DNA from 2 places in the Streptomyces millisiae genome. Region 1 is predicted to be linked to the other one. Evidence: riboswitches for the same ligand, from Rfam matches in the RefSeq annotation. Region 1 holds a riboswitch; the other holds the start of a gene.
The links. Region 1 has a riboswitch for cobalamin ahead of metE (5-methyltetrahydropteroyltriglutamate--homocysteine S-methyltransferase). Riboswitches for the same ligand answer to the same signal wherever they lie in the genome.
Positions count from the first base shown of each region.

Region 2: another riboswitch for cobalamin. It lies ahead of RNC47_RS14315 (ribonucleoside-diphosphate reductase subunit alpha); the one in region 1 lies ahead of metE (5-methyltetrahydropteroyltriglutamate--homocysteine S-methyltransferase).

Region 1 covers NZ_JAVREM010000008.1:110,659-119,784, forward strand. Annotated here, with positions in the region: gene RNC47_RS10525 (MFS transporter) at 1-796, opposite strand, end outside; gene RNC47_RS10530 (Rossmann-like domain-containing protein) at 997-1,788, shown strand; gene RNC47_RS10535 (GHMP family kinase ATP-binding protein) at 1,785-2,810, shown strand; gene RNC47_RS10540 (pyridoxal-phosphate dependent enzyme) at 2,731-3,753, shown strand; gene RNC47_RS10545 (PLP-dependent cysteine synthase family protein) at 3,868-5,037, shown strand; gene RNC47_RS10550 (phosphatidylserine decarboxylase) at 5,091-6,341, opposite strand; cobalamin riboswitch at 6,532-6,729, shown strand; gene metE (5-methyltetrahydropteroyltriglutamate--homocysteine S-methyltransferase) at 6,905-9,126, shown strand, end outside.
Region 2 covers NZ_JAVREM010000014.1:65,819-74,944, reverse strand. Annotated here, with positions in the region: gene RNC47_RS14315 (ribonucleoside-diphosphate reductase subunit alpha) at 40-2,400, opposite strand; cobalamin riboswitch at 2,578-2,743, opposite strand; gene RNC47_RS14310 (DUF2079 domain-containing protein) at 2,916-4,349, opposite strand; gene RNC47_RS14305 (GNAT family N-acetyltransferase) at 4,467-4,976, opposite strand; gene RNC47_RS14300 (YbdD/YjiX family protein) at 5,487-5,678, opposite strand; gene RNC47_RS14295 (carbon starvation CstA family protein) at 5,675-7,807, opposite strand; gene RNC47_RS14290 (GntR family transcriptional regulator) at 8,385-9,126, opposite strand, start outside.

The sequences.
Region 1 (9,126 bases):
CCGCCTCGACGCCGTAGCGGTCGCGGCTGACCAGCGGCAGCAGCACCCCGGTCGCCGAGTAGCCGGTGGTGATGACGGCGGCCAGCGCGCCGAGCCCGGCGAGGAACCAGGGGTGCCGCCTGGCCTCCCGCACCCCGTCGACGAACTCGGTGACGAAGCCGGTCCGTTCACCGGGAACGGGGGCGGGGGCATGCTGGCCGCGCGGCGGGAGCGCGGCCGCGGCGAGCCACAGCAGGCCCATGCCGAGCAGCAGCGTGGGGACGCTGAGGAAGGCGGCGAGCAGGGCCGCGAGCCCGGGTCCGGTCAGCGTGGTGACCCGCACGGACAACGTCAGGGCGGCGTTGGCCCGTTGCCGGAGCGGCGCGGCCACCACCTCCGCCGTCAGCGCCTGGAAGGCCGGCCGGCAGGCGCCCTGGCCGGCGCCGATCACGACGCCGGCCAGCGCCATCACCGGCACCGAACGTCCCACGCCGGCCGCCAGCACGGGGCTGGCGAGGCCGGCGGCGAGCCCGGCCCACCACACCACCGCCCGGCGCGAGTAGCGGTCGGCGAGCACCCCGCCGACGACCACGGCGACGAGGAAGCCGGCCGTGCGCGTCGCCAGCACGAGGCCGAGGGCAGCGGCCGTGACGGTGCCGTCCAGCAGGGCGAGCCCCAGCACGAACGGCATCGCCCAGGTGGCGAGCCCCGACGCGGTGCTGCCCGCCCACAGGCGCAGGAAGGCCGGGTCGCGCAGCGGCGACCGCGACTCCGGGACGGGGGCGGCTGCGACGATCTGCGTCGACGGTCCGGACACGGCGGTCCCCTCCTCAACTCGGGTGGCACGACAGCCTAGACGAAAATGACAATCATTTGTAATACTCCCCGGGGTCATCACCGGTGCGCCCATCGCTACCTGAGGGAGATTCCGTGCCACACACGGCGACCGACCCCGCGTTCGTCGACCGACATCCCACACCACCGCCGACCGTCCCGCGCCCCACGACCGTCGAGGAGCTGGTGACCGCCGCGCTGGCGGGCACGGCGGGACCCGACCCGGCGGCGATCGTCGCCACCAGCGTGTTCTGGCTCCACCACGGCACCCGGCTGGCCGGCGGGGACACCACCTACCTCAACCAGTACCTGCTGGTGCGCTGCGGCCGGTCGTTCGGCGCCTGCGCCGTCGAGGACGGCGAGACCGACCCGGCGCTGTGCCGCGCCTACTCGGGGCGGCCGCTCGCCGCGCTGCTCGGCGACGACGCCCCACGCCCCCTCCGGCTCGCGGCGCTCGACGCCCTGCTGGCGGAGGCCGCGCCGCACCGGGAGGCCGCCGCCGAGCCGGTCACCCTGCCGGCCGGCACCCCGGAGGAGCGGGCCAGGGCCCGCGACGCCGCCATCGCCGGACTGCTGGACATCGCCCCGGGCGCCCGGGTCGCCCTGATCGGGGTCGTCAACCCGCTGCTGGCCGCCATCCGGGACCGCGGCGGGGTGCCGCTCCCCTGCGACCTCAACCTCCGCGCCACCCAGTGGGGCGAGCCCGTCACCGACTCCATGGCCGAGGTGCTCGACGCCGCCGACGCCGTCGTCGCCACCGGCATGACCCTCGGCAACGGCACCTTCGACACCATCCTGGGCCGCTGTCGGGAACGCGGACTGCCGCTCGTCGTCTACGCGCAGAGCGGCAGCGCCGTCGCCCGCGCGTTCCTCGGCGCCGGCGTCTCCGCCCTGTCCGCCGAGCCGTTCCCGTTCTCGCAGTTCAGCGCCGAGCCGACGGTGCTGTACCGGTACCGCGCCACGGTGCCGGGATGACCGCCGACGCCACCGGCACCGGCCAGGCGGCCTGCCACCACGGGGAGATCCTCCAGGGCGTCTTCCGCGACCGCCACGGGCGGATGTGCCCCGGCCTGGTCACCCTGCCCGTGCCGCCGGAGACCGGTCTCGGCTGCCACGCCGAGTTCACCCGCCACCCGGCGGGCGACCCCGACGACCTCACGGTCGACCCGCCCGACCGCGCCAAGGCCCTGCGCGCGGCACGCCTCGCCGCGGCCGAGTGCGCCCGCCGGGCCGGCCGCTCCCCCGGCGCCGGACGGCTGCGGCTGAGCGGGACCATCCCGGTGGGGCTCGGCATGGGCTCGTCCACCGGCGACGTCATCGCCGCCATCCGCGCGGTCGCCGCCAGCCACCGCGTCAGCCTCGCCCCGCACGAGATCGCGCGGCTGGCCGTCACCGCCGAGGGCGCCTCCGACCCCCTGATGCTGGCCGACCGCCCGGTGCTCTTCGCCCAACGCGCGGGCCGCGTCCTGGAGGTCCTCGGCCCCGCCCTGCCGCCGGCCGTGGTGGTCGGCTGCGCCACCGGCGGCGGCCGCCCCGTCGACACCCTCTCCCTGCCCGCCGACGCCTACCGCGACCGGGACCTGGCCGCCTTCGAGCGGTTACGCGCCCTGCTGCGCCGCGCCGTCGCCACCGCCGACACCGCGCTGCTCGGCCGCGTCTGCACCGCCAGCGCCACCCGCCACCAGCGGCTGCTCCCCAAGGAGGAGCTGCCGGCACTCGTCGCCGTCGCCGCCGAGACCGGGGCGGCCGGCGTCCAGGTCGCGCACAGCGGCAACGTGGCCGGGCTGCTGTTCGACCCGGCCCGCCCCGGCCTGGCCCGACGACTCGACCGCTGCGTCGAAGCCCTGCGACGCCTCGGCCTCCCCGTCCTCATGACGTTCACGACCCGTCAGACCCACGACGAGAGAGTGAGCCACCATGTACGACCACGTCGCCGACGCGATCGGCGCCCCGGACCTGATACGCCTCGAACCCGGCCTCGTCTGCCTGCGCTTTGAGACGATGAAGGTCGTCTCCGCGCTCGCCGCCGTCCGCCACCTCCTCGACCACGGCGTCGTACGGCCCGGCGACACCCTGCTCGACAGTTCGAGCGGCATCTACGCCTACGCCCTCGCGCTCGCCTGCCACCGCCACGACCTGCGCTGCCACATCGTCGGCTCCACCACCGTCGACCGGACGCTGCGCACCCAACTCACCATCCTCGGCGCCCGCCTCGAACAGATGGCGCCGAGCGCGGACCTCAAGCTCGACCAGAGCCGCCGCGTCGCGCGGGTGCGGGAGATCCTCGCCGCCCACCCCGACTACCACTGGATGCGCCAGTACCACGACGACATCCACTACCTCGGCTACCGCGCCGTCGCCGAACGGGTCGTCAAGGAGACCGGCGGCCAGGCCGTCACGCTCGTCGGCGGCGTCGGCTCCGGCGCCTCCAGCGGGGCGCTCGCCGCCTACCTGCGGGAGCACGCCCCGGACACCACGCTGGTCGGCGTCCAGCCGTTCGGCAGCGTCACCTTCGGCAGCGAGCACGTGGCCGACCCCGAGATCATCATCGCCGGCATCGGCAGCTCCATCCCGTTCGGCAACGTCGACCACCGCCGCTACGACGTCATCCACTGGACGTCCTTCGGGGCGGCGCTGGCCGGCAGCGTCGACCTGCTGCGCCGACACGCCGTGTTCGCCGGGCTCTCCACCGGCGCCGCCTACCTCGCCGCCCGCTGGGAACACCGCGCCCGCCCCGACCGCACCGTCGTGTTCGTCGCCGCCGACACCGGACACCGCTACGCCGACTCGGTCTTCGCCCGGCACCGGGAGGCCGCCCCCGTCGACGACCTCGCGCCCCGCCAGGTCACCAGCCCACGCGAACTGGCCCTGCCCTGGTGCCGCATGCGCTGGGCCGGCTCCCCCGCCCCCGCGGCCGCCGCCGTTGCGCCGAAGCGGTGAACCGGCCGTGCCCTGAGGCGTCGGGTGCCGGGCGGACGGTCGGCGGGCCGCCGATCATGGGCGGGCGCCGACCAGTCGGCGGCGCGGGGTCGGATCGGACGACGGAGGCCGCCGGTGACATTGGTCGAGCGCACCACGGAGAAGCCCCAGCTGGTCGAGCGCGACGACGAGTCGGACGTCTACCCGGACGACCGGCGGTGGGTCGTCGACTGCGTCCAGCGCATCCGCGGCGACCTCGCCCCCGTGGCGACGGAGTTGACCGAGATCCCGCTGCCGCCGCGGCTCAACGGGCTGCGGCTGTACGTCAAGCGGGAGGCCGACCAGCCGTCCGGCAGCCACAAGCACCGCCTCGCGGCGGCGCTGCTCGTCCACGCCCTGGTCAGCGGCTGGCTGACCAGGGGCCGGCCGGTGGTGGAGGCGTCCAGCGGCTCGACCGCCATCTCCGAGGCCTGGTACTGCCAGCGGCTCGGCATCCCCTTCTACGCGGTGGTGCCCGACAACACCAGCCGGGAGAAGAAGGCGGCCATCGCGGAACTCGGCGGCACCGTCGTCCCCGTCTCCGGCGACATCGTCGCCTACGCCCGCCGGGTCGCGAACCGGTACGGCGGCCACTTCCTCGACCAGTTCAGCTACGCCGAACGCGCCTACGACTGGCGCGGCGACGAGGGGCTCGGGCCCGAACTGCTGCGCGCCGTGCCCGACCTGGACTGGTTCGTGATGGGCGCCGGCACCGGCGGCACCGCCACCTCCGTCGCCCGGCACGCCCGCTACACCGGCAGCGAGCTGCGGGTGTGCGTGCCCGATCCCGAGCACTCGGCGTACTTCGACGGCTGGTACTGGCGCGACCCGACGATCACCGACCGGGGCTCGCACATCGAGGGCATCGGCCGGCCCAGGGTCGAGGCGTCCTTCGTGCCCTCGACCGTCAACCGCATGATCCGGGTCCACGACGCCGCCTCGGTGGCCACCATGCGAGTCCTCCACGAGCGGCGGGAGTGGGGGATCTCCCCCGGGCCGTCCACCGGGACCGGGGTGTTCGCCGCGATCCGCGTGCTGCTCGGCATGCGTGACCAGGAACAGTCCGGCAGCGTCGCCACCGTGCTGTGCGACGCCGCCAGCCGCTACACCAACGAGTACTACAACGACCAGTGGCTCGCCGACCAGGGCATCGACTACCAGCCCTGGCTGCCGACGATCCGGAACTTCTTCGCCACCGGCGACTGGACGCCGCCCGAGCCCTTCCTGCCCGTCCCCCGGCCCCTCGTCACCCTCTGGAACATGTGACCGGGGCGGAGGCCGCCCGCCCACGACCGGGTGGCCTCCGGGGGCTCCGGCCGTCAGGGCGCCAGCGGCCGGCCGCACCGGGCCCGCGCGTGGCGGGAGCCGGCGAACAGCGTCTCCGTCCTGTCCGTCTGCTCCAGGGTCCCGATGCGCTGCCCCATGCGCAGTTGGAGCGCCGGGAACCTCCCGTACTGGAACAACAGGATGTTCAGCGATCCGCCGTACCTGAAGTTCCCGATCTTCTGCCCCTTCCGCACCCGCACCGGCCGCTCGGGCCGCCGGAACTCCGGCAGGTAGTTCACCGAGGCGATCGAGTTGAGGCCGACGGTCACCATCGCCACGTATGTCTCGTGCTCCCGCCCGCGCGGGTCGGTGAACACGGTCCTGAAGACCAGGTAGCCCCGGCGGAACCGGTCGAACACCTCGTAGTCGAAGCCGTAGCCGACGTTCCCCTTGTTGAGCAGGCCAGGGAAGTTCCGCATGCCGTAGTAGACGCCGCCGACGTCGTCGCGGGCCTCCACCACCTCGCCCGCCACCGGCGCGTGGTACCAGTGGTAGGTGTCGGGCATCAGCACGCAGGACACCGCCGTGCCGCCGGGCCTGACCACCTCGCCCGCCGCGTCCCGCTCCGGGACGAACCTCCGGTAGTGCGGGGAGTCCGCGAGGAGCTGTCGGACGTTCATGGTGACCGTCTTGACGGGGATCGGCGTCTCCTCCGTCAGGTCGTCGACGATCATGTTGATGACGCAGTCGGTCGGGGCGACCACCACGCTGTCGTCGTCCTCGGCGTCGATCGGCCGCCTGGTGTCGTCCCGCAGGTTCCGGGTGAAGAAGTCGTTGAAGCTCCGCCACGGGCCCGGCTCGAAGTCGTCCATCCGGGAGCCGAGTTCCTCCCGCCAGCTGGCGATGAGCAGCTGCCCCCGCTCCCCCTCGTCGTCCATCTGGGCGCCCTGGAGGGCGGTGAAGTCGGCCGTCATCCGCAGCCCGGGTCCGGTGGTCACGAAGACCATGCCGTAGTCGTTCTCGTAGGTGAGCCAGCTGAACTTCTCGATGTGGTGCAGGCCCTCGCTCGGTCTGGTGGTCCACCCCGCCTCGTACCACTCCCGGAAGAAGTCGCACAGGTCCTCGATCGACCTGCCCCGCCAGTCGTACCGCGCCCCGGGCGGCGTGTCCTCCGGGTACGGCACCACGTTCGCGATCGCCGCGTCGTACATGGTCGCGAAGCCGTCGCGGTCCTCGCGGTACCACCGCCTGACCCTGCCGAGGAACTCGTCGAGGGTCTTCGAACAGCTCTCTTCGCCCGTCATCGCTTCTCCCGCTCCTCGGACATCGCACGGCACGACGGATATGTGCCCGCCCCGGCCCCCGGCCAGGGGCAAACCCGGTCGCTTCACCGAAAAGTGGCCGCCTTTCGACGCGTCGATGGGGGCCGCCTCGCCATCCGGATGACGGACGTGACCCGCCGCGTCCCGGTGGCGGCCCGTAGGCTGGCCCACGCAGCTGGTTCGCCCCGTCCGCCAGGCGGGAGGCGTCGCAAGAGGGAACCCGGTGGGAATCCGGGACTGCCCCGCAGCGGTGAGCGGGAACGACCGCCGTCACACGCACTGGGTCCGGGAACCGGGCCTGGGAAGCGACGGCCAGTAGGTGTCCTCCGGTCCGGAGGGCGGGCCCGCGAGTCCGAAGACCTGCCAACTGCCCGCGCCCGGCCACCCGTGCGCGGACATCCCGGTGACCTCGAGGGCGGGTCGGCGACACACCAGGCGGACGGCGGCGCCTCGCGCGCGGGCCCGGGCCCGCCCGGTCACCGTCCCCTTCGCGTCCTCGTCCCGTCGCCGGGATCCCAGGGAACCATCTCGCGAAGGAGAGCTCCGTGACCCCCAAGCCCGCAGCCGCGGCAGCACGGGCCACCGTGTACGGCTACCCCCGACAGGGCCAGGACCGGGAGTTGAAGAAGGCCACCGAGGGCTACTGGAAGGGCCGCGTCACCGCCGACGCCCTCCGGGCCACCGCCGCCGAACTGCGCCGCGCCACCTGGCGGCGGCTGGCCGAGGCCGGCGTCGCCGAGGTCCCCACCGGCGACTTCTCCCACTACGACCACGTGCTGGACACCACCGTCATGGTCGGCGCGATCCCCGACCGGCACCGCGCCGCCTTCGCCGCCGACCCGCTCGACGGCTACTTCGCCATGGCGCGCGGCACCCGGGACGTCGCCCCGCTGGAGATGACCAAGTGGTTCGACACCAACTACCACTACCTGGTCCCCGAACTCGGCCCGGACACCGTGTTCTCCCCCGACTCCGCCAAGCAGGTCGGCGAGCTCGCGGAAGCCCTCGCCCTCGGCCTGACGGCCCGTCCCGTCCTCGTCGGCCCCGTCACCTACCTGCTGCTCGCCAAGCCCGCACCGGGCGCGCCCGCCGACTTCGAGCCGCTGGCCCTGCTGGACCGCCTGCTGCCGGTGTACGCCGAGGTCCTCGCGGACCTGCGGGCGGCCGGCGCCGAGTGGGTGCAGCTGGACGAGCCGGCCCTGGTGCAGGACCGCACCCCGGCCGAGCTTGCCGCCGCCGCCCACGCCTACCAGCGGCTCGGCGCCCTCGCCGACCGGCCGCGGATCCTGGTCGCCTCCTACTTCGACCGGCTCGGCGACGCCCTCCAGGTCCTGGCCCAGGCCCCCGTCGACGGGCTCGCCATGGACTTCACCGGCCCCGCCGCGGCCAACCTGGACGCGCTGGCGGCCGTCGGCGGGCTGCCGGGCAGGCGCCTGGTCGCCGGCGTCGTCGACGGCCGCAACATCTGGATCAACGACCTGTCGAAGTCCCTCACCACCCTCGGCACCCTGCTCGGCCTCGCCGACCGGGTCGACGTCGCCGCCTCCTGCTCCCTGCTGCACGTCCCCCTGGACGCTGCGGCGGAACACGACATCGACCCCCAGATCCTGCGCTGGCTGGCCTTCGCCCGGCAGAAGACCACCGAACTCGTCACCCTCGCCAGGGGCCTGTCCCTCGGCACCGACGCCATCGCGGCCGAACTCGCCGCCAACCGCGCCGACCTGGCCTCCCGCGCCGGCTCCCCCATCACCCGCGACCCGGCCGTCCGGGCCCGCGCCGGCGCGGTGACCGAGGCCGACGCCCGCCGCCCCCACCCCTACCCCGAGCGGGCCACCGCCCAGCGGGCCCGGCTCGGCCTGCCGCTGCTGCCCACGACGACCATCGGCTCCTTCCCGCAGACCGCCGAGCTGCGCGCCGCCCGCGCCGACCTGCGCGCCGGCCGCGTCGACCCGGCCGGCTACGAGGAGCGGGTCAGGGCCGAGATCCGGGAGGTCGTCGCCTTCCAGGAGCAGCTCGGCATCGACGTCCTGGTGCACGGCGAGGCCGAACGCAACGACATGGTCCAGTACTTCGCCGAGCAGCTCACCGGCTACCTCGCCACCCGGCACGGCTGGGTGCAGTCCTACGGCACCCGCTACGTCCGCCCGCCGATCCTGGCCGGCGACGTCTCCCGCCCCGAGCCGATGACGACGCGCTGGACGGCGTACGCCCAGTCCCTCACCCCGCGCCCGGTCAAGGGCATGCTGACCGGCCCGGTGACCATGCTCGCCTGGTCCTTCGTCCGCGACGACCAGCCGCTGGCCGACACCGCGCGCCAGGTCGCCCTCGCCCTGCGCGACGAGGTGGCCGACCTGGAGGCGGCCGGCACCGCGGTGATCCAGGTGGACGAGCCCGCGCTGCGCGAGACCCTGCCGCTGCGGGCCGCCGACCGGGCCGGGTACCTGGCGTGGGCCACCGAGGCGTTCCGGCTCACCACCGGCGGCGTGCGCCCCGACACCCAGATCCACACCCACATGTGCTACGCCGAGTTCGGCGACATCGTGCGGGCCATCGACGACCTCGACGCCGACGTCATCAGCCTGGAGGCGGCCCGCTCCCACATGCAGGTGGCCCGCGAACTCGCCGCGCACGGCTACCCGCGCCAGGCGGGCCCCGGCGTCTACGACATCCACTCCCCGCGCGTGCCGAGCGCCGAGGAGGCCGCCGAACTGCTGCGCACCGGGCTGCGGGCCATCCCGGCCGAACGCCTGTGGGTCAACCCCGACTG
Region 2 (9,126 bases), on a different contig from region 1:
AGCCCGGATCGAGCAGGTTCTTGGTGGGGACGGTGGTGGTCACTGGCAGGCCTCGCAGGACTCGGGGTTCTCCAGGGAGCAGGCGACGGCCTGCTCGGGGACGACGGTGACGGCGGGGGCGGCGGCGCGGGCCGCCTGGGCGATCCGGGTGGCCGGGCGCGAACGCAGGTAGTAGGTGGTCTTGAGCCCCTTCTTCCACGCGTAGGCGTACATCGAGCTGAGCTTGCCGATGGTGGGCGCGGCCATGAACAGGTTCAGGGACTGGCTCTGGTCCAGGTACGGGGTGCGGGCCGCCGCCATGTCGATCAGGGCGCGCTGCGGCAGCTCCCACGCGGTCCGGTACAGGGCCTTCAACTCGTCCGGCAGGCCGGGGAGTTCCGCGACCGAACCGTTGGCCTCGCGCAGCGCCTCGCGGGTCGCGTCGTGCCAGAGGCCGAGCTTCTTGAGCTCGTCGACCAGGTACGAGTTGACCTGGAGGAACTCGCCGCTCAGTGTCTCCCGCTTGAAGAGGTTGGACACCTGCGGCTCGATGCACTCGTAGACGCCGGCGATGGACGCGATGGTCGCGGTCGGCGCGATGGCGAGCAGCAGCGAGTTGCGCATGCCGGTGTGGGCGACCCGCTCACGCAGCGCGGCCCAGCGCTCGGGCCAGGCCGCGGTGGCCTCCGGGTAGTGGTCGGGGTGGAACACGCCGTCGGCGGTGCGGGTCTCGGCCCAGGCCCGGTGCCTGCCGTGCCGCTCGGCCAGGTCGGCCGAGGTCTCGTAGGCGGTGAGCATGATGCGCTCGGCGATCCGGGTGGACAGCTCGCGCGCCGCGGGGGAGTCGAAGGGGAGGCCGAGCCTGAAGAACACGTCCTGCAGGCCCATCACGCCCAACGCCACCGGCCGCCAGCGGGAGTTGGAGGCGCCGGCCTGGGCCGTGGGGTAGAAGTTCAGGTCGACGACGCGGTCCAGGAAGACGACGGCCGTGCGCACGGTGGCGTCGAGCCGCTCCCAGTCCATCTCGCCGTCGTCGCCCAGATGGGCGGCGAGGTTGACCGAGCCCAGGTTGCAGACGGCCGTCTCGCCGTCGTTCGTGACCTCCAAAATCTCCGTGCACAGGTTCGAGGAGTGCACGATGGCGCCGGGCCTGGCGGTCTGGTTGGCGGTGCGGTTGGCGGCGTCCTTGAACGTCATCCAGCCGTTGCCGGTCTGGGCCAGGGTGCGCATCATCCGGGCGTACAGCTGGCGGGCCGGGATGGTGCGCTGCGCGAGCCCGGCCTGCTCGGCGCGGCGGTAGGCGGCGTCGAACTCCTCGCCCCACAGGTCGACGAGCTCGGGCGTGTCGGCGGGCGAGAACAGCGACCAGTCGGCGTCCGCCTCGACGCGCCGCATGAACTCGTCGGGGATCCAGTGCGCGAGGTTGAGGTTGTGGGTGCGGCGCGCCTCCTCGCCCGTGTTGTCACGGAGCTCCAGGAACTCCTCGATGTCCGCGTGCCAGGTCTCCAGGTAGACGCAGGCCGCGCCCTTGCGCCGGCCGCCCTGGTTGACGGCGGCCACCGAGGAGTCGAGGGTGCGCAGGAACGGGACGATGCCGTTGGACTTGCCGTTGGTGCCGCGGATCAGCGAACCGCGGGCCCGGATCCGGGAGTAGGACAGGCCGATGCCGCCGGCGTGCTTGGAGAGCCTGGCGATCTGGTGGTAGCGCTCGTAGATGGAGTCCAGCTCGTCCGCGGGGGAGTCCAGCAGATAGCAGGAGGACATCTGCGGGTGGCGGGTGCCCGAGTTGAACAGAGTGGGGGACGACGGCAGGTACGCCAGGGTGCTGGTGAGCCGGTAGAGCTCGGCCACCTCCGCCAGCGCCCGCTCCGAGTCGTCCTCGGCCAGGCCGCAGGCCACCCGCAGCAGGAAGTGCTGGGGTGTCTCGATGACCTTGCGGGTGATCGGGTGGCGCAGCACGTAGCGGGACTCGACCGTGCGCAGCCCGAAGTACTCGAAGCGGTCGTCGGCGCCGGTGGTGACGGCGTGCTCGACGAGGGCGTCGAGGCGGGAGGCGTGGCGACGGACGAACCCGGCGGTGCGGTCGCCGATCAGGCCCTCGCGGTGGCCGACGGCGATGGAGGCGGAGAACGAGTCGGCACCCTGCCCGGCGGCCTCCTCGCGGATGGCGAGGGTGAGGAGCCGGGCCGCCAGGCGCGAGTACTGGGGCTCCTCGGCGATCAGTCCTGCGGCGGCCTCGATGGCCAGCGAGCGCAGCTCGGCCTCGTCGGAGCCGGCGTGCCGGCCGCGCAGGACGGCCGCCTCGACCCGCGCGGGGTCGGTGGCGGGCAGGTCGCCGGTGAGGTCGGCCAGCACCTTCGACAGTGTGGGTGACTGCGAGGCTGTAACCGGCTCCGCGGGTGCGACGGGTGCGATGGTCACTCGATGCTCTCCCTCGAATCGAACCGAATCGACCGCGGAGCGCCGGCCCGAACGGGGTCGCGCGCGGCGTTCCGCGGCGGGCTTTCGAGGGCCGGGCGGGACGGGCGCACACGGGCATGTGTGTGGTAAGGCAAAGGCATGCCGCGCTGCGTCCGTCGGCCCAGTCCTCGAGGCCCGGACGTCTGTGGCTGCCAGCCAGGCGACCGGACTTGACGACAGACGGGACGGATCCCGCCATCGCACACCGTTGCGGGACAGTTCCGGACTCTCACCGGATTCCCCTGGGCGACAACGAGGAAGAGCATACATCTTGTGCTGCCCCAACTGAGCACCCCTATATGTTGTGTTCCGTGTCCCCTTGGTGACGGAGCGGGGGGAGCGAACAAGCGAATGCCCGTTGGGTCGACCCACGGCCGGGGCGCTCGCCGTGGCATGGGGGCCCGAGGGTGCGCGGCGACGGGTCGGGCTCGGGGTGGGGATGTTTCCGCGTGTGCGATCGCGAATGTGCGCGACGGTCAGTCGCGGCGCAACACCCAGAAGCCGGCCTCACTCGCCGTCACCCGGTAGGCCGCGTCCGGATACAGCTGCCGGGCGTAGGCGAGCATGCCGGCCGCGTCCCTGGCCGGGTCGTAGTAGGCGACGTACTCGGGGGCCGGTATTCGGGGATCGCCGATCCAGAACACCCGGGCGCGCTGCGTGAGATGGGAGATGGGCCGGACGTTGGCCGCGACGTCCGCGCCGTCGGGGACGGCGGCCAGCACCCGCTCACCGGCCTCGGCGACCGGCCCCGGGCGGTAGGTGTCGGCGTGCGTGAGGGTGGCGACCGGCAGCGTCGTGGAGAGCGCCAGCGCGGCCGCCAGCGCCGCGGCGGGCAACTGGCGGGCGTAGGACCGCAGCCACGGCCGGCTGGAGTCGCGGGAGCGGGCGACGGCGTCGGCGAGGGCCAGCGCCGTGACGGGCATCAGCACGGCGCTGTAGTGGAAGTCGGTGCCCCAGTAGTTCGGCTCCTGCGACGCGAACCGCCAGGCGAGCGTCGGCAGCACGACGAGCAGCAGCGGCGAGCGCAGCGCCAGCAGCCCGGTGGTCGGGACCAGGATCCACAGCAGGGTGCGCAGCTTGGTGTCGGCCGAGCTGAACAGCGCGTCCAGCGGGCCGCCCCCCTCGTCCACCTTGGCCCAGTAGTCGTAGCCGCCGGCCGCGTTGAACCCCGGTATCACCACGCCTATCACCAGCGCGCACGCCAGCACGGCGAGCCCGGCCACCGCCAGCGCCGCCCTGGTCGCCCGCACGTGCCCGGCCTGGTGGGCGCGCCACGCCACCACCAGGGCGAGCACGGCCACCGTCAGGCCCAGGTCCTCCTTGACCAGCAGCAGCGGCAGCGCCCAGCAGAGCGCGGCGCGCCAGCGCTGCCGCAGCACGGCCTCCAGGGAGAAGGCGATCAGCGGGACGGCGAAGCAGATCTCGTGGAAGTCGAAGTCCACCGCCCGCTGCATGCCCCAGGAGAGGCCGAACGCCGCGCCGATCGCGGCGCCCGCCGGGCGGCCGAGCAGGAAGGCCGCGCCACGCGTCACCGGCACCACGGCGAGCGCGAACAGGGCCGCCTGCGCGACGAGGAGCGTGACGGGCGACGGGAAGACGCGGTACAGCGGCGCGAGCAGCGCCGTGATCGGGCTGAAGTGGTCGCCCAGTATCGGGAACCCGGGCCCCTTGAGGTCGGCGACCGGCTCGTTCAGCCGGGCGTAGGCGCTGATGGCCTGCTCGAATATCCCCAGGTCCCAGGAACGGTTCTCCCAGCGGAGATGGCGGGTGACGGAGAGCGTGGCGTAGACGACGAAGAACCCGATGGCCAGCAGCACGCCGTCCGACGGCAGGCGCGACCCCCACCGCGGGGTCGGCCGCGCGACGGTCCGCGGTGGGGTTCTCGTGGGCGTGTGGGTGGTGCTGGTCATCGGGACACCGCTGCGGTCGCGAGGGGTCGGGGCGCGAGGGCGGTGTCGCGCCGGTGGCCCGCCCCGCCGCAGGAAGGACGTCCGGCCGGCCCCGACGGTTCCCGACCCGGGGCGCGGCTACTCGCCGAGCGGCAGCCTGGCGCTGACCGCGACGCCGTCCGGCCGCCGGCTCAGCGTGGCGCCGAGCCGCCGCAGGGCCGCGACCGCCGGCGCGTTGTCCGCCGTGGTGTCGGCGACCAGCACCCGGCCGCCGACGCGCCGCGCCTCCACGCGCAGCAGCCGCAGGGCGACGGTGCCGATGCCGCGGCCGCGGTGCGAGCGGCCGAGCCAGATGCCGGTCTCGAGCTCGCCGGGGGCGCCCGCCCTGGCCAGCCGCACGGAACCGACGATCGCCCCGTCGTGGACGACGGCATAGGTGGCCTCGCGGGCCGGCCCGTCGAGCCCGGCCCTCCCGCGGGCCCGGTGCCAGGCCAGGAACGCCTCCCGGCGATCACTCGTCCACCCGGGCGGACCGGCGACCGGCGGCATCACGTCCTCGGGCGCCGCGTCGGCGACCGCCGCCGCGAGCAGCCCGCCCAGCGTCTCCTCGTCCACGACACGCAACGCCACGTTGCCCTGCTCGGCCATGTCTCCTGCCCTCTCCGCCCGGCGCCGTCCCCGAGCGCCGATTCTCGGAGCCTGGCCCGCCCCCACGCCAGCGGTTTCGGCCGGCCAGCCGCGACGGCCTGCCGGCGGCGGGACGGTGCGGCCCGCCGGCGGACGCCCGCGCCTGCGGCGCGGCCTCCGCCCGGCGGCCCGGGGGCGGCGGGCCGCCGCACCGCCGGCGCCGGGCCCGGCCGAAGCGGGGTGCCTGCCGGCGGCGCGGGGCGGAGCGGTGCCGTCGCGGACCCGCCCGCCCCCGCCTGCGGCGCCGGCCAGGCGGGAGCGGGGCGGCCTGCGCCCGGCGGCCAGGGCGGCCTGGGCCGCATATCCCCAGCGGCACGCGCCGCCGGGCTCCGCGGCCCGTGCCGCGCCGCAGGCGCGGGGCCGGGCCGGCGCCCCCGCTCCCTCGGGGGGCGCGAGACCCGCCGGCCGAGCCGGCCGCCCGCAGGCGCCGGGTGGGCGGGGGAGAGGCCCGCCGGCCCGCCCCGCCAGGGGCTAGCAGCAGACGCCGCCCCCGTTGCGCGGGTCCCCGTAGCGGCGCTCGACCCGCTCGCGCTCGAAGGCGCGACGGGAGGGCACGGGCGCCGACGGGTCCACCTCGCGTACCCGCGCCACGTGGCGGGCGTAGGCGTTCTCGCCGGTCAGCTCGGTGACGTACCAACGCAGCCAGGCCGCCGCGCGTCTCATTCGCCGGCCTCCACCTTCGCCGTGCTCCGCTCACCCCTGGACTGCTCGGGGATGCCGCCGCCCGGGCCCAGGCCGGCCGCGGCGAGCTCGGCGCGCTCCTCCTTCGTCGGGATCAGGCCGGCCGGGGCGATCAGCCGCGACGGCACGTGCGGGGACTCCCGCAGCCGGGCCGTGCCCGGGTTGCGGACGGCCCGCACGCACACCCGCAGCGCGTCGGCGAAGACGATCAGCACCAGCAGGGCCAGCGCCGCGGAGATCGCCGCGTCGAGCGTGGCGTTGTTGACGATGGTCCGCATGTCGTCCATGTCCTGCGCGCCGGGCAGCAGTTGGCCGGCGTCGATGCCGTCCTGGTACTGGTCGCGCCGGGCCCAGAACCCCACCGCCGGGTCGCCGGAGAACACCTTCTGCCAGCTCGCGGTGAGCGTGACCACCGCGAGCCAGGTGAGCGGCAGCAGCGTCACCCAGACATGCCGCAGCCGGCCGGACTTGACCAGCAGCACCGTGCAGACGGCCAACGCCACCGCCGCCAGCAGCTGGTTGGAGATGCCGAACACCGGGAACAGCGTGTTGATGCCACCGAGCGGGTCGTTGACGCCGACCCACAGCAGGTAGCCCCAGAGTGCGACGACGATGCCGCTGCTCAGCGCGATGCCGGGCAACCAGTTGGTGGCGCGCATCCGGCCGAACCTCGGGTGAACGGAGGCGATGGCGTCCTGGACGATGAAGCGGCCGACCCGGGTGCCGGCGTCGATCGCCGTCAGGATGAACAGCGCCTCGAACATGATCGCGAAGTGATACCAGAAGCTCATCATCGCGTCGCCGCCGAGGATCTCCGCGAGGATCGCGGCGAGGCCCAGCGCGAGCGTCGGCGCGCCGCCGGTCCTGGAGAGCAGCGACTCCTCCTCGACGGACTCCGCGGCCGCCGCGAGTTGCTCAGGCGTGACGGTGAAGCCCCAGGAGGAGATGGTGTCGGCGGCGGACTGGAGGGTGTCGCCGATCACCGCGGGCGAGGCGTTCATCGCGAAGTAGACGCCCGGGTCGAGCACACAGGCGGCGGTGATCGCCATGACCGCCACCCCGGACTCCATCAGCATCGCGCCATAGCCGATGGTGCGGACCTGGGTCTCCTTCTGGATCATCTTGGGCGTGGTGCCGGAGGAGATCAGGGCGTGGAACCCGGAGACCGCGCCGCAGGCGATGGTGATGAACACGAACGGGAAGAGCGAGCCGGCGAACACCGGCCCCTCGCCGTTGCCCGCGAAGTCCGTGACGGCGTCCATCTTCAGCGTCGGCAGCGTGACCACCAGGGCCGCGGCGAGCAGCACGATGGTGCCGATCTTCATGAACGTCGACAGGTAGTCCCGGGGCACGAGCAGCAGCCACACCGGCGCGACGGACGCCGCGAAGCCGTAGATCACCAGCCAGACGACGAGGGTGCGCGGCGAGAGCGTGAAGGTGTCCGCCAGGCCCGAGTTGGCGACCCAGCGGCCCGAGGCGATGGCGAGCAGCAACAGCGCCACGCCGATGACGGTGACCTCCGCGACCCGGCCGGGGCGGAGATAGCGCAGGTAGACACCCATGAAGAGGGCGATGGGGATGGTCAGGCCGACCGAGAAGGTGCCCCAGGGCGACTCGGCGAGCGCGTTGACCACCACCAGCGCCAGCACCGCCAGCAGGATGATCATGATGGCGAAGACGGCGATGACCGCGGCGACGCCGCCGATCGGGCCGATCTCCTCGCGTGCGATCTGGCCGAGCGACTTGCCGTCGCGGCGGGTGGAGAAGAACAGCACCACCATGTCCTGGACGGCGCCGGCGAAGATGACGCCGACGATGATCCAGATGGTGCCGGGCAGATAGCCCATCTGTGCGGCGAGCACCGGGCCGACCAGGGGGCCGGCGCCGGAGATGCCGGCGAAGTGGTGGCCGAGCAGCACGCGGCGGTCGGTGGGGTGGAAGTCGACGCCGTCGTTGACGCGTTCGGCCGGGGTGGCGCGGGTCGGGTCGGCACGCAGCACGCGGGTCGCGATGTAGCGCGCGTAGAAGCGGTAGCCGATGGCGTACGAGCCGAGCGCGGCCGCCACCATCCAGGCGGCGGACACCTCCTCGCCGCGGTAGAGCGCCAACATGGACCAGCCGACGGCGCCGATGACGGCGACGGCGGTCCAGATGGCGATGGAGCGTGGTCGTGCGTGCGTGGGGAATTGCACGGTGGTCTCCCGCCTGTCCTCCTTGACTGACTGGCCGGAATCTAGGCCAGCGGAGCCGAGTTGACTAGTTGCGCGTGTGGCGCGTGGCCGCGCCAGCGGCTCAGAAGGGCCTGGTGGTCGCCGGTTCGGCGGACCAGCCCCGAAGCCGGGCGCCTGCGGCGCGGCGTCGGCCGGATGCGGGCTGTATCGGTCGGCGATGGACCGGCGTTGGCCGGCGCGGCGGCGGCCGGGCGTTGCTCGGCGTGGCCGGGTGCGGCGCGGCGGGCCGGGGTTCGTTCCGGCCGCCGGGCCTGGAGGCTCGGCGCGTTGGCTGATCTCGTGGTACCGGGCCGTGCCGTAGCCCGGGCACGGCCTGGCCAAGCCGAGCCCTGCCGGTGGTCCCGCCCGTCGGGCGGTGCGGTCGAGGCACCAAGGCTCAGGTGTGCGCCTCGGAGTGCCGCGTCACCGGCCCTCGGCGAAGCCGGCCTCGGCGCCGGCCAGGCGCCCGGTTGGTGGTCTACGCCAGGCCCGGCCTGGCGAGGTTGGCGACGAACTTGTAGCGGTCGCCGCGGTAGACGGAGCGGACCCATTCGACGGGTTCGCCGGTGGAGTCGCGGGAGTGGCGGGAGAGCATCAGCATCGGCAGGCCGACGTCCGTGCCGAGCAGGCCGGCCTCGCGGGGGTTGGCGAGCGAGGTCTCGATGGTCTCCTCGGCGCTCGCCAGGTGCACGTCGTAGACCTCGGCGAGGGCCGTGTAGAGCGAGGTGTAGCGGACCAGGCTGCGCCGCAGGGCGGGGAAGCGCTCCTGGGAGAGGTGCGTGGTCTCTATCGCCATCGGTTCGCCGCTGGCGAGCCGCAGGCGCTCGATGCGCAGCACCCGGCCGCCCTGCGGGATGTCGAGCAGGCGGCTGAGGCGCTCGTCGGCGGTGATGTAGCCGATCTCCAGCAGCTGGGAGGTGGGTTCGAGGCCCTGGGCGCGCATGTCCTCGGTGTAGGAGGTGAGTTGGAGCGCCTGGGAGACCTTCGGCTTGGCGACGAAGGTGCCCTTGCCCTGGATGCGCTCGAGCCGGCCCTCGACCACCAGCTCCTGGAGGGCCTGGCGGACGGTGGTGCGCGAGGTGTCGAACTCGGTGGCCAGGGAACGCTCGGGCGGCACCGCGGTGCCGGGCGGGAGCGTCTCGGTCATCTGCTGGAGATGGCGCTTGAGGCGGTAGTACTTCGGCACCCGCGCGGTGCGGCTGCGGTCGGGCCCGTCCGTG